DNA from 2 places in the Flavobacterium labens genome. Region 2 is predicted to be linked to the other one. Evidence: riboswitches for the same ligand, from Rfam matches in the RefSeq annotation. Region 2 holds a riboswitch; the other holds the start of a gene.
The links. A riboswitch is a leader RNA that binds a small molecule or an ion and turns the genes downstream of it on or off. The one in region 2 is predicted to bind S-adenosylmethionine.

Region 1 (7,326 bases), on a different contig from region 2:
ACCACTCAAGCTTTGGGGATAATTGAAGCAGAGATGGAAGCTACGCCAGAAAGAGATGAAATCATTGATTTTATTAGAAATTCATCAAGAGGAGTAATGAAAGGATATTCTGGGAACTACTAAAATTTAAGTAATTTCAGTTACCAAAAAATAAAAATAGTAATAAAAAACAAACAATATAATGGCATCTACATCAGATATTAAAAACGGATTGTGTATTAAATACAACAACGATATTTACAAAATCATTGAATTTCTTCACGTGAAACCAGGAAAGGGTCCTGCTTTTGTTAGAACAAAACTTAGAAGTTTGACTAACGGAAAAGTATTGGACAACACTTTTTCTGCAGGTCATAAAATCGAAGAAGTTAGAGTAGAAAATCATAAATTCCAGTTTTTATATCCAGAAGGTGATGAATTTCATTTTATGAATACAGAGACTTTCGAACAAATTACTTTGAATAAAAATATTTTAGATTCACCGGATTTATTGAAAGAAGGAGAAAATGTAATGGTAAGTATCAATACAGAGACTGATTTACCGCTTTCTGTAGATATGCCAGCATCTGTTATTCTTGAAGTGACTTATGCGGAGCCAGGAATTAAAGGAAATACGGCTACAAATGCAACAAAATCAGCAACTGTTGAAACTGGTGCAACTGTAAATGTCCCTTTATTTATTAATGAAGGAGATAAAATTAAAATTGATACTGCATCAGGTTCTTACATGGAACGTGTTAAAGAGTAGATTACAGTGTTCAGTATTCACTTAAAAATGAGCTGGATACTGAATATTGAAACCGAACATTAAATTTATGAAATTCCAAAAAGTTTATACTTTAGAAGAAATTGCTACTATCATCGACTGTGAATATGTTGGTGATAAAAATTTTCCAGTGACTGGAATGAATGAAATTCACGTTGTTGAATCTGGAGATATTGTCTTTGTAGATCATCCTAAGTATTATGACAAAGCATTAAATTCAGCGGCGACAATAGTTTTAATCAATAAAAATGTAGCTTGTCCAGATGGAAAAGCATTGTTGATTTCTGAAGATCCATTTAGAGATTTCAATAAATTGACAAATTATTTCAAGCCATTTCAATTCTCAAATGTTTCAATAGCTACTTCAGCTTCAATAGGTGAAGGAACTCTAATACAGCCAAATACATTTATTGGAAATCATGTTGTTATTGGGAAGAATTGTTTAATTCATTCAAATGTTTCGATTTATGATTATACAGTAATTGGTGATAATGTAATGATTCATGCAGGAACTGTTCTTGGTGCAGATGCGTTCTATTATAAAAAACGTCCTGAAGGATATGATCAATTACTTTCCGGTGGAAGAGTTGTCATCAAAGATAATGTTGGAATTGGAGCGCTTTGTACGATTGACAAAGGTGTTACTGGCGATACTACTATTGGCGAAGGCACAAAAATTGACAACCAAGTTCATGTAGGTCATGATACCGTTATTGGTAAAAAATGTTTAATTGCTTCACAAACCGGAATTGCGGGTTGTGTTATTATTGAAGATGAAGTTACTATTTGGGGACAAGTAGGAACTACAAGTGGTATCACAATAGGAGCAAAGGCTGTCATTCTTGGTCAAACCGGAGTTACAAAATCAGTAGAAGGTGGTAAATCATATTTTGGAACACCAATAGAAGAATCAAGAGAAAAATTGAAACAACTGGCTAATATCAAGAAGATACCAGAAATTCTTAATAAACTAAAGTAATATGTCTGCTAAAGAAATCGTTCAGAAGTTTTACAAATCAGATGCCCTAATTGATAGCGAAGTCATAAAAGATTTTTTGCATCCTGAAGTTATCGTTGAATGGAATAGCAGTAAAGGATTAATTCAATTGAATTATGATTCTTTAATTAGCCTGTCCAATGATCTAAGTAAAGCCTATGTGCGTTCAAAGGTTAGAATTAGTCATATTGTAAGTGAAAATGATACCATTTCGGTGCGATATTCTCATTTTGTGAAAACGATTGAGAATCCTAGAGAAGAAATGTTATTGGCGCATTTTATGGTTATTTGGCAAATAAAAGACAATAAACTATTTCGAGGGTATCAAATGAGTCAATTATCATAATTTAGTATCAAAAAACTGAATACTGAATACTGATTACTGATTACTATTTTATACTTTTGCATAACAATTTTAAAAACTACATAAAAAATATATCATGAGTGTTTTAGTTAATAAAGATTCCAAAATAATTGTTCAAGGTTTTACAGGAAGCGAAGGAACTTTCCATGCTTCTCAAATGATTGAGTACGGTACTAACGTTGTTGGTGGTGTAACTCCAGGAAAAGGGGGAACTACTCACTTAGACAGACCAGTTTTTAATACTGTAAAAGATGCTGTAGAACAAGCAGGAGCTGATACAACTATCATTTTTGTTCCGCCAGCTTTTGCTGCTGATGCAATTATGGAAGCTGCAGATGCTGGAATTAAAGTAATTATTGCAATTACTGAAGGAATTCCTGTTGCTGACATGATAAAAGCAAATAGTTATGTTAAAGAAAGAAACGCAAGATTAATCGGTCCAAACTGCCCTGGAATTATTACTCCGGGTGAAGCTAAAGTTGGTATTATGCCAGGTTTTGTTTTCAAAAAAGGAACTGTTGGTATTGTTTCTAAATCTGGAACATTAACGTATGAAGCTGCAGACCAAGTTGTAAAACAAGGATTAGGAATCACTACTGCAATTGGTATTGGTGGAGACCCAATCATTGGAACTACTACAAAAGAAGCGGTTGAATTATTGATGAATGATCCAGAAACAGAATGTATCGTAATGATAGGTGAAATTGGTGGACAATTAGAAGCTGATGCTGCTCATTGGATTAAAGCTGATGGTAACCGTAAACCAGTTGTAGGTTTCATTGCAGGAGTTACTGCTCCTCCAGGACGTACAATGGGACATGCTGGTGCAATCGTTGGTGGTTCTGACGATACTGCTGAAGCTAAAAAACAAATCATGAGAGAATGTGGAATTCACGTTGTAGATTCTCCAGCTGAAATTGGTAAAAAAGTAAAAGAAGTTTTAGGTTAATCTAAACTCTTATTAAATATTTCTAGAAGCCTCACAATTTGTGGGGCTTTTTTATTATTAATTGAATTAAAGAAATATCTTTGCACTTTATTAAATATTTCTGTTTTTGCAGATTCAATTGTAATAAGAACAAACATAAACGAATGGTTTCTAATGGACCTCACGATTTTGTGGGGTATTTTTTTGTCGAAGCCAGTTCAAATTAAAATAAAATAATATGTACAAAGAGTTAAAAAATTTCAAAGTTACCAATCAGTTTTTATTTACTACAGAAGATAGTTTAGCAGAAGTTTGCAACGCATCAGAAGGTTCTGGAGTGTTTTTAGTGTATTCAGTAGGTGATGAAAAAGAGCTAATTATGGTTGGTTCTACTGGAACTGTTCAAAATAATGGAACTTTGAAAATTAAAAATGGTGGTTTGAAAGATAAAATTGTTGAAGGACACCAATTTGCAAAAACAGGAAGAAAATATTCTTGGCCAGCACAAATGAAAATTGAAGATATCAGCACACTTGAAGTGGTTTGGTATGAAACATTTAATGATAAAACTAAAGTGATTCCAACATTCGTAGAAGGGCAAGTTTTACAAAACTTCCTTGACGAAAATGGAAGGTTGCCAAAATGGAATGTAGCTTTCTAATTATTTAAAGACTGTTTTTCAATATCTTACTTATAATTGCGTCACATTTTTATGTGGCGCTTTTTTTGTTTTATTATTTTTTTGAATGAAATTCAAAATATTTCATAAATAATTAATTACTTTTGCACCCGTTATCACGAATCCTTCAATAGGATAGCAACCTGCAACAACAAGCAAGGTGCTAAAACGATAAGCCAAATCCTTTGGAAAAAATGTTGTTTACATTCCCATATTTAGCTTCGTTTTTCGTCATAATTTTTAATTTAAAATTATTTTTATGACTTTATTTTCAAAAGAAAAAGGAAATGCCTTTGCCTTGATTCCTTTATTTGTTTTTATTTTTACCTTTTTGGGAGCAGGAATTATTTTGAATGATTTTTATGCTTTCCCATCTCCAGTAGCTGTTCTAGTTGGTATAATTGCTGCTTTTTTATTATTCAAATCCTCAACTGAGGATAAAGTTGCTACGCTAATCGCAGGTTGTGGCGAAAGTAAAATTATGACCATGTGTTTAATTTACTTGCTAGCGGGAGCGTTTGCAGTGGTTAGTAAAGCGATGGGCGGAGTTGATGCAGTTGTGAATCTTGGGATAAATACTATTGATGTTGCTTACTTTCCGTTAGGAATTTTCTTGATTGCTTCTTTTTTATCAACTGCTACAGGAACTTCAGTAGGTGCAATTGTTGCGATTGGTCCAATAGCTGTCGCATTAGCTGATAAAAGTGGCGCCTCATTACCGCTTATATCTGGCGCTTTATTGGGTGGTTCTATGTTAGGTGACAATCTTTCCATGATTTCTGATACTACTATTGCAGCAACGCAATCATTAGGATGTGATCTAAAAGATAAGTTTAAAATCAACTTGTTCATTGCCTTTCCTGCTGCAGTTTTGACAATTTTAGTTTTCTTTTATCTTGGTTTAAACTCGGATATTGTGACTGTTGCCATTGCAAAAAGTGATTTTTCCTGGATTGCAATTGTACCTTATATTTTAGTAATCGTATTGGCTGTTGTGGGTGTTAATGTATTTTCAACATTGCTTATTGGTACTTTATTAGCAGGTATAATTGGATATTTTAGTGGTTCATTTACGCTAATGGAGTTTACGCAAAAGATATATGAAGGCTTTACCAGTATGACTGATATTTTCTTATTGTCAATGCTAACTGGAGGTTTAGCAGCTATGGTAGATAAAGCGGGTGGAATAACCTATTTATTAGTTCAAATTAAAAAACTAATTAAAAGTAAAAAATCGGCTCAAGCGGGAATTGGCGCTATAGTAGGTTTTGCAAATTTAGCGATAGCCAACAACACGGTTTCTATTGTAATTACGGGACCTATTGCTAAAGAAATTAACGATGAGTACAATTTAAATCCTAAAAAGACAGCTGCAATTCTTGATATTTTTTCATGTGTAATTCAAGGGGTTTTACCGTATGGTGCTCAAATATTGCTTATCTTGAGCTACGCCAATGGCAAATTGAATTTCTTTGATTTAATTAGTAATGCCTGGTATCATTTATTTTTATTAGTTTTCACATTAGTGGCTATTTACAGTTCGTTTTGGGACAAATGGACAAAGCGATTCTTTAATATTTAAGAACTGAATTTTTGACTGTAATTGCTTTTGAATTTTTTTTAAAAAAGGAATTATTATATATTTGACGAGTGTAAGATAGCCCTGATAGTAGTGAAAATCCTTTTATGTAAGCGATAGCGGTCATAAAAGATTGAAACGGATAGCAGGAATAGCTCCAAATAAAATTTAAACTAATTTTTGAATATGAAATTACTAGAAGGAAAAGTTGCCATAATTACTGGTGCGAGTCGTGGAATTGGAAAAGGAATTGCTGAAGTTTTTGCAAAACAAGGTGCAAATGTAGCCTTTACATATAGTTCATCAGTAGAATCTGCTTTGGCTCTTGAAAATGAATTGAATGCTCTTGGAATTAAAGCCAAAGGTTATCAATCGAATGCAGCCGATTTTAATGAAGCGCAAACTCTGGTAGACGCGGTTATAGCTGAATTTGGAACGGTTGATATTCTAATAAACAATGCCGGAATTACTAAAGACAACCTATTAATGCGTATGTCTGAAGGCGATTTTGATCAAGTGATTGATGTTAACTTGAAATCGGTTTTTAATATGACTAAAGCCATTCAACGTACTTTCTTGAAACAACGTTCTGGTTCAATTATAAATATGAGTTCTGTTGTAGGGGTAAAAGGAAATGCTGGACAAACGAATTATGCTGCTTCTAAAGCGGGTGTTATTGGTTTTTCTAAATCAGTAGCATTGGAATTAGGATCACGTAACATTCGTTGCAATGTAATTGCTCCGGGATTTATAGAAACGGAAATGACGGCTAAATTAAACGAAGATGTTGTAAAAGGATGGAGAGACGGAATTCCATTGAAACGTGGCGGAACAACTGAAGACGTTGCTAATGCATGTCTTTTCTTTGCTTCTGATATGAGCGCTTATGTAACTGGACAGGTTATGAATGTTTGTGGGGGAATGCTTACTTAAGATAATTATAAATTATAAATGATGAATTTTAAATTGGTGAATAATTTAAAATTTATAATTCATCATTTAAAATAAAATAAGAATGACAACAAACACGATACTATTATTACTGCTTTCTTTACTAATAGCTGGCGGATTGTCGTTTTTTCAATATATCTACAAAGCCAAAAACAAATCGAATGTCGGTTGGTTTTTGGCTTTTTTGCGTTTTTCATCCATTTTTGGAATTTTATTGTTGTTGATTAATCCAATAATAACCAAAAATACGCTTGAAACAGTAAAAACGCCTTTGCCCATTGTTGTTGATTATTCGAGTTCTATTTCTTTTTTGAATGCCAATGAAAAAGCATTAGAATTGTACAAAAAAATACAATCAAACTCTGATTTACAAGAGAAATTTGATGTGCAATCGTATCAGTTTTCGGATGATTTTGAACCTACTGAAACATTTGATTTTAAGGGAACGCAAACTAATATTGATGTTGTAGCCAAAAATCTAAAAAGCATTTATAAAAACACAATCTATCCTACGGTTTTAATTACAGATGGAAATCAAACTTCCGGGAATGATTATGTCTATAGTTTTGATGCTGTAAATAAAGTATATCCTTTGATTGTAGGTGATACAACGACTTTTTTAGATTTTAAAATCAATCAACTGAACGTTAATAAATACGCTTTTCACAAGAATAAATTTCCTGTAGAAGCTTTTTTACAGTATTCAGGAACCAAAAGTGTAACCGCTGATTTTGTTATTTCGCAAGGCAATTCGGTATTCAGTAAGCAATCTATTTCCTTTTCTCCTTCCAAGAAAACAGCAACTATAAACATACTTTTACCGGCGGATAAAATAGGATTACAGGTTTTTAAAGCTACAATATCATCAAAAGAAAAAGAAAAAAATACGTATAATAACGCTAAGAATTTTGCGGTTGAAATTATTGACCAAAAAACAAATATTGCTATTGTATCTGCTATAAATCATCCTGATTTAGGGGCATTAAAAAGAGCAATTGAATCGAATGTACAGCGTAAAGTAACGATTATTAAACCAAATGACATCAAATCATTACAAGATTA
Region 2 (7,326 bases):
ATGGTTACACCAAAAAGTAATATCAATGTTACTTTAGGAAATACGTACTCCCATCAAAATTTCAATTCCAATATTTTTCAGATTTTAGATAACGAAACGGTCAATACTTTAGACGATGTAGCGAATACAAATGATGTGAATTACAATTTCAATGATACGTTTTTAGGATTACATTATAAGATTTTGAGCGGGAAATTCACCTTTACACCAGGAGTAAGTTTGCATACCTATACTATGACAAATGAGCAATTAGGAAGCAGTAATGGTCAAAATTTCTTTAGAGCATTACCTGATTTCTTAGCGATTTATCAAATCAAAAAAGCGGAAACATTAACCTATAATTTTTCGTACACCAATAATTTTACGGATATCAATCAACTGGCTGAAGGATTTGTTTTGTCAAATTACAACAGCCTGACCAGAGGAAATCGACTTTTAGAGAACGCCACCGCACAAGTACATTCGTTACGCTACTTTAAATACAACATGTTTAATTTTGAAAACATTACCGCTTTTGTCAATTATTCCAGAAGAGTTGATGCGATAAAAACTCGAGCAGTATTCAACGGAGTCAATCAAACGTCATCTCCATTTAATTCTGATTTTGCAGATGAAACACTGTCAGGAAATGGTTCTTATGGACGTTCTTTTTTGAAAAATTATAAAGCCTCTTTGGGGGCCTCTCTCAATTGGTCTAAATTTAATAATATCCAGAATAATGTGCTGTCAACAAACGAGAGTTTTACCCAAAACTATACTTTGAAAGCATCGACGAATTATAAAAACATGCCTAATTTAGAGTTGGGATATAATATTGTAACCAACGATTATAATAATGCTACTTTTTACACAGAAAAGCCTTTTGCTAAACTGGATTATTTCTTTTTAAAGAGTTTTTCTTTTGTTGCTGAATATGAGTTTTATCATTATTATAACAACACTAAAACGGTCGATAATGAATATGATTTCTTAACCGCCAGTTTAATTTATCAAAAGAAAGGCAGCAAGTTAGAATATAAAGTAAGCGGAACTAATTTATTGAACACAACCTCATTAAATGACGATAATTTCAGTCAGTTTGCAACCAGAACCTCACAATACACCGTTCAGCCTCGGTATGTAATTTTTTCTTTAAAGTATAATTTGTAGTAGATTTGCCAGAAGATAAAAGGCCTTTGAAGTTCATTCTTCAAAGGCTTTTTTTTAGTTTTTAATTCCTACCAATACATCGATATGGAACTGATCGACCGTTTTTTTATTTCCTTTTCTTTTACCACTTACGTTTATATAGTATATTAAAATCGTGTATTTAGGAGTTTCAATTTTTTGTGTAATCTTGTGGTTCCAATTTTCTTTATAATCAAAATCGGGAGTTTGGCTGACAAAATCGACTATCTTCAACGGAACGATGTCCTGATTGATTTGTAAGTCTACTCCGTATTCTTTTTTAGTAGAAATAATAGAATAGGACTTATTGTCGATTGTAATACATTCGGTACATTCTAAATCTTCGCTATTTGCAATGGAAAAAGACACATCATAGCCTTGAATGTTTTCTATATTTTGATTGTTGTTTTCGTAAAAATTATAAAAATACTCGTTGTTGTTGTTGTTTATTTTTTGGTCATATTGAGCGCGATAATCGAGTCCCAGTGCTTTCATGATTTGGGAGGAATTTGGGTTTTTGTCCTTTTTAATCAAGGCAGTTAGTTTGTCTTTTGTAAATGGAAGAAGCGCTTCTAAACCATAGTTTTCTTCTAAGAAATCAACAATACTGCTTAAATCTTGCTCTTGTTCAAAAGTGAGTTTTTCCTTTTCTATTTTTTGCAAATAGGACTCAAATCTGGAAAGCTGACTGTTTTTGGATATAGAATCTGCACTTTGCGGTCCAATAATGGTAAGCAAAGCCGTTATGCACATCGTGATAGGAATAAATTTTATTTTAGGCTCTTTTTTGATTATAAAATAGGCTACTACAATGGTTAACCAAATTGATAATGCCAATACATAATAGCGCTCATGTGTGAATCCGTATAGGTGGATTCTATATAAAATAGCCCAAAACAACAATCCCAATAACGGGACTAATAAATAATAAAACCAATGGTTAAAGGTTCGCATCCAAAGATTTCCAGTTTCTTCGGCAATAGGATGCACTAGTAAAAAAGAAAGTATTCCAAAAATGGCAAAAACCAAAACGAGATTAGAAACCCAGCCCACAGGTAAAGAAAGTGTGACTAAAATTTTTGTTTCGTAACAAATCAAAATCACCAAATAAATGCTGATTAATGGAAGCAAAACATATTGAGTGAAATTTTTAAGACCTTTTGGATATTTTAAAATATGAGGAGACGATTCGTTGTTGGTTTCAGGAACGCCAGATAAAAAGAATATCGTATTAAATACCCCTGCGATGATAAAAAATAGGTGTAGGTATATTGTGTCATAAAAATCTACATTGAATAAATGGTGTACCGCTAAAATAGCCAAGGATAATCCGGAATACAACACAACGCTATACAAACTAGCGGTTAGAATACGAAGAAAAAGCTGTTTGTTGAATTCCCAGAATTCATCTTGCTCATAGGCTTTTGGTAAAAAACCAGCAAATGAAACCAGTAGATGCAAAGCAATATTAAGTACAAAAATTGCAATGCTTCAACCTCTGTTATTTTTTCCGAAAAGCTAAATATAAAAGCAGTTACTAATCCACCAAGTATTAGACTGATTAAAAATCGAATCCAACTGTTTTTGTGAGTCGCTGAGAAATATAAACTAACGGAAAGAAATAAAACCAAACACAGCGAGCAACACATGATGCTTTTAGTATAAAAATTCTCTATTGTATCATTTCTTTCTTCTGAGAGTATAATTGCGAATACCGTCCCTAAAATCGTTAGTATGGTTTCTAGCGGGAATCTGGAAATGGTTTTTTGTGAAGCTTGTAATACGCTTTGGAAAGAAGGGAATTTAGCCATGATTTTGGTAAATTATTTTTTACTAAGTAAAGAAAAATACCGCATATAGGCAAACAAAAACCCCGAAGTCGCAGTAACAGAATTCGGGGTTTGAATATGTATTAGATTTAAATTTTTAAGGTTCTAAAACCAAAATTACAATCCAAATGCTGTTTTAACTTGTTCTACAAAATCTAATTTTTCCCAAGTAAACAATTCAACAGTAACTGTTTTTTCGTTTCCACCTGGAGCAGAAAAAGTTTTAGTAACTGTTTCTGGAGTACGTCCCATGTGCCCGTAAGCAGCAGTTTCGCTATAGATTGGGTTTCTTAATTTCAAACGTTGCTCAATAAAGTACGGACGCATATCAAAAATAGCTTCTACTTTTTTAGCAATTTCACCATTAGTCAAGTTTACTTTTGATGTTCCGTAGGTATCAATAAAAATACCCATTGGTTTAGCCACACCAATCGCATAAGAAACCTGTACTAAAATCTCTTCAGCAACACCCGCTGCAACTAAGTTTTTAGCGATATGACGTGTAGCATAGGCCGCACTTCTATCTACTTTACTTGGATCTTTTCCAGAGAATGCACCACCACCGTGAGCACCTTTTCCACCGTAAGTGTCAACGATAATTTTTCTTCCTGTCAATCCAGTATCTCCGTGCGGTCCTCCAATTACGAATTTTCCGGTTGGGTTAATATGGTATTGGATTGCATCATTGAATAAATGTGCATGCGTTGGATTTTTTGCAATAATCCTTGGAATTAATATTTGAACGATGTCTTTTTTGATTTTTGCAAGCATTGTAGCTTCTTCGTCAAAATCATCATGTTGTGTTGAGATTACAATAGCATCAATACGAGTTGGTTTATTGTCATCGCTATATTCTAAAGTTACTTGTGATTTAGCATCAGGACGCAAATAGGTAATTTCGTTATTTTCACGTCTTAAAATGGCTAATTCTTGCAATAATTTATGAGATAAATCAAGTGCCAATGGCATATAATTTTCCGTTTCATTAGTAGCATAACCAAACATCATTCCTTGGTCACCAGCGCCTTGCTCTTCAGGATTTTTCCTGTCAACACCTTGATTAATGTCAGCAGATTGTTCGTGAATAGCTGAAAGAATTCCACAAGAATTGGCTTCAAACATGTATTCGCTTTTCGTGTAACCAATTTTCTTGATTACGTCACGAGCGATTTGTTGTACGTCTAAATAGGTATTTGATTTTACTTCACCAGCCAAAATTACCTGGCCAGTAGTTACTAAAGTTTCGCAAGCTACTTTTGAGTCAGCATCAAATGCCAAAAAATTATCAATTAATGCATCCGAAATTTGATCTGCAATTTTGTCTGGATGTCCTTCGCTTACAGATTCTGACGTAAATAAATAGGCCATAATAATTATTATTTTAAAATTAAGCGAGAAAAAATAATTGCTGAAAAGGACTAAAGAAGAGTTTCTGCTTTAGCATTTTTTCTACTGAAAAATTTTCAGTATTCATAATGAATTGATTTCATTATGAAGAGGTTGCAATCAGTTCAAATTTTTCCTCTTGTATTCGGGTGCAAATGTATGAAACCATTTTGAATTGCAAATTAATCTTAACTTTTTTTTTGCTGATAAATCTTTTCATCTACTCATATAAATATAAAAGGGAATGTGAGGCTGGATTTTCTTTGTGTTTTTTTTAAAACTTATTTGGAAAATTCAGAAATAGTTAGCATATTTGTTATAACAAAAAACGAAAGATGAAATTTAATGTGTGTAATATGTCAAAAGCCATTCAGGAAAAGTCCTGTGGGTCGTCTATTGCTTAAATTTAAATTAAAATTTATATAGCAAAAGCCTCCCAAGAAAATGGGAGGTTTTTTTTTTGAAATCTATTTAGTTGAAAACATAACAAGATTAATTATAGAATGAATAACCTGAAAATCCAGAATACAAATAATTTTAAAGTCAAAAATATGATTTGCGCCAATGCCATTATGTGCATTCGTGTCTGTTGATTCCAAAAGTATAAGTTTATAGCACAACTTAAAACCCTTTTGGATACGTATCTAAAAGGGTTTTTTCATTCAGATTAGTTTGGAAGTATAGAAACATTTCAGAAATCAAAAAATAATTTAAAACAAAACTAACATCGTAAATTCAAATAGTATGAGCACATTAAAAAATTTTCCGAAGAGATTACGGTTACTAAAAGGCTTTAGTATCAGAACCAAAACAGAAAAGGAAAACGATTCAAAAAATGAATTGACCAATCCAAGATTTGAAATATCAAAAAATGATCCTTTGGCGCAGAAAATAGTGCCGAGTTCATTACTGTTTCAAATGTATTCAAAAGAAAATGAAGAACTTTTTATTTAAAAAAGGGATAGTCATTTTAGCTTTTGAATCGCCGATAGTAAATCTCAAATTATGATTTCGACGAAAGATAAAACAATGCTATATTGTTTTATCTTTTGTCGGGATGATGATTCTGTATGATTTTTTCAAGTCAATTTGCAATAAATCAATTAGAACCAATTTGATAAAAATTTGGATGTTTAAAAAAATAGTAGTTAATTTGTGCCTTTAAGTTCAAAAACGTATTGAAATGTTATAAAGAAAGGCAGAGGGATTAGACCCGATGAAGCCTTAGCAACCCTTCGATTTATCGAAGAAGGTGCTGCATTCTACCTTTATTCTGTCCCGAAACTTCGGGATATTTCAGAATCTAAAGGAAAGATAACACAAAGAATTCTTCTAGTTCACTTCTAGCTTTCTTTCTAATATTTCCAGACACAAATCAAAAATCATAAAAGATTTGAAATTGGAAAATAAACCAACATCTATTACATTACAAAATTTCACCACCGAAAGTGGGGCTTTTTATGCTACCATAAACTTAAGTTTTCAAGTTTTTGGACCAGCTTTACATACAGCTCCAATCGTTTTGGTAAATCATGCATTGACTGGAAATTCACAAGTTGTGGGAGACAAAGGTTGGTGGAATGATTTAATTGGTGAAAACAAAACCATCGATACCAATAAATATACAATACTGGCTTTTAATGTTCCGGGAAATGGTTTTGATGATGCTATCATTGAAAATTATTCGGATTTTAATACCAGAGATATTGCCAGAATTTTTATTGAAGGCATTCATTTTCTTAAAATCAAACAGCTTTATGCCATTATTGGCGGTTCTGTTGGCGGAGGAATTGCTTGGGAATTGGTTGCATTGGAACCAAAAATCACACAACATTTAATTCCTATTGCAACCGATTGGAAATCGACAGACTGGTTAATTGCCAATTGCTTTTTGCAAGAGCAAATTCTCAAAAATTCTTCAAAACCTATTGAAGATGCTCGAATTCATGCCATGCTTTGCTACAGAACTCCCGAATCTTTTACTGCAAAATTCCAGAGAACTACTAATGAGGAATTAGCCATTTTCAATGTAGAAAGCTGGCTGAGTCATCATGGTAAAAAGCTTCAAAAACGTTTTCAAATTTCGTCTTATAAAATGATGAATCAATTGTTGAAAACGATAGATATTACCAGAAACAGCAATTCATTCGAAGAAGTGACATCAAAAATTGAAGCTGATATTCATATCATCGGAATCAATTCAGACTTGTTTTTTACTGCAAATGAAAATAAAGCCACTTTCGAGGAATTAAAAAAATATAAAAATAATGTTACCTATCAGGAAATAGTTTCCATTCACGGACATGACGCTTTTTTGATAGAATACAAACAATTAGACAATTTGCTTCAGGATATATTCTAAGCCAAAAAACACAACACAATGAAAATATTAAAATTTGGAGGTAAATCGTTATCGAATGGCGACGGAATAAATAAAGTGATTGCGATTATTACCGATAAAGTAAATCAAGGAGAAGAAATTGCAATTGTAGTATCAGCAAGAGGAAATGCTACGGATGAATTGGAAGAAATTTTAAGTATTGCTTCTAAAAACGGAGATTACAAACCGCTTTTTGAAGATTTCAAAAAGTACCAACAAGACGATTATCAAGACGTAGATTTGTCTGAGGAATTCAATGTTCTAGAAAAATTATTTGAAGGCGTAAGTTTAATTGGCGATTACAGCAACAAAATAAAAGACCAAATTTTATCAAAAGGAGAATTGCTTTCGGCAAAATTACTCACGGCTATTTTGGTTGAAAATGGCATAAATGCCCGTTTTGCCGATACAAGAGAATTGATAAAAACTGATTCTAAATTTGGTGATGCGCAACCTTTGGAACAAATTTCGAAGAAAAATGTCATCAATTATTTCAAACAAAACAACGGAACAACCGTGAATATTGTTACCGGTTTCATAGGTTCTAACAACAATAATGACACA

Region 1: another riboswitch for S-adenosylmethionine. It lies ahead of ACNQF8_RS12045 (Na+/H+ antiporter NhaC family protein); the one in region 2 lies ahead of ACNQF8_RS06315 (alpha/beta fold hydrolase).

Annotation. Positions count from the first base shown of each region.
Region 1 is NZ_JBLVPL010000005.1:121,614-128,939, reverse strand. Features, by position in the region: gene lpxA (acyl-ACP--UDP-N-acetylglucosamine O-acyltransferase) at 1-123, shown strand, start outside; gene efp (elongation factor P) at 182-748, shown strand; gene ACNQF8_RS12065 (UDP-3-O-(3-hydroxymyristoyl)glucosamine N-acyltransferase) at 816-1,745, shown strand; gene ACNQF8_RS12060 (nuclear transport factor 2 family protein) at 1,747-2,109, shown strand; gene sucD (succinate--CoA ligase subunit alpha) at 2,204-3,076, shown strand; gene ACNQF8_RS12050 (hypothetical protein) at 3,294-3,716, shown strand; SAM-I-IV-variant riboswitch at 3,843-3,939, shown strand; gene ACNQF8_RS12045 (Na+/H+ antiporter NhaC family protein) at 3,994-5,316, shown strand; gene fabG (3-oxoacyl-[acyl-carrier-protein] reductase) at 5,500-6,246, shown strand; gene ACNQF8_RS12035 (hypothetical protein) at 6,329-7,326, shown strand, end outside.
Region 2 is NZ_JBLVPL010000001.1:1,442,233-1,449,558, forward strand. Features, by position in the region: gene ACNQF8_RS06290 (carboxypeptidase-like regulatory domain-containing protein) at 1-1,149, shown strand, start outside; gene ACNQF8_RS06295 (DUF4153 domain-containing protein) at 1,204-2,628, opposite strand; gene ACNQF8_RS06300 (hypothetical protein) at 2,902-3,027, shown strand; gene metK (methionine adenosyltransferase) at 3,114-4,364, opposite strand; gene ACNQF8_RS06310 (hypothetical protein) at 5,127-5,336, shown strand; SAM riboswitch class I at 5,566-5,703, shown strand; gene ACNQF8_RS06315 (alpha/beta fold hydrolase) at 5,782-6,744, shown strand; gene thrA (bifunctional aspartate kinase/homoserine dehydrogenase I) at 6,763-7,326, shown strand, end outside.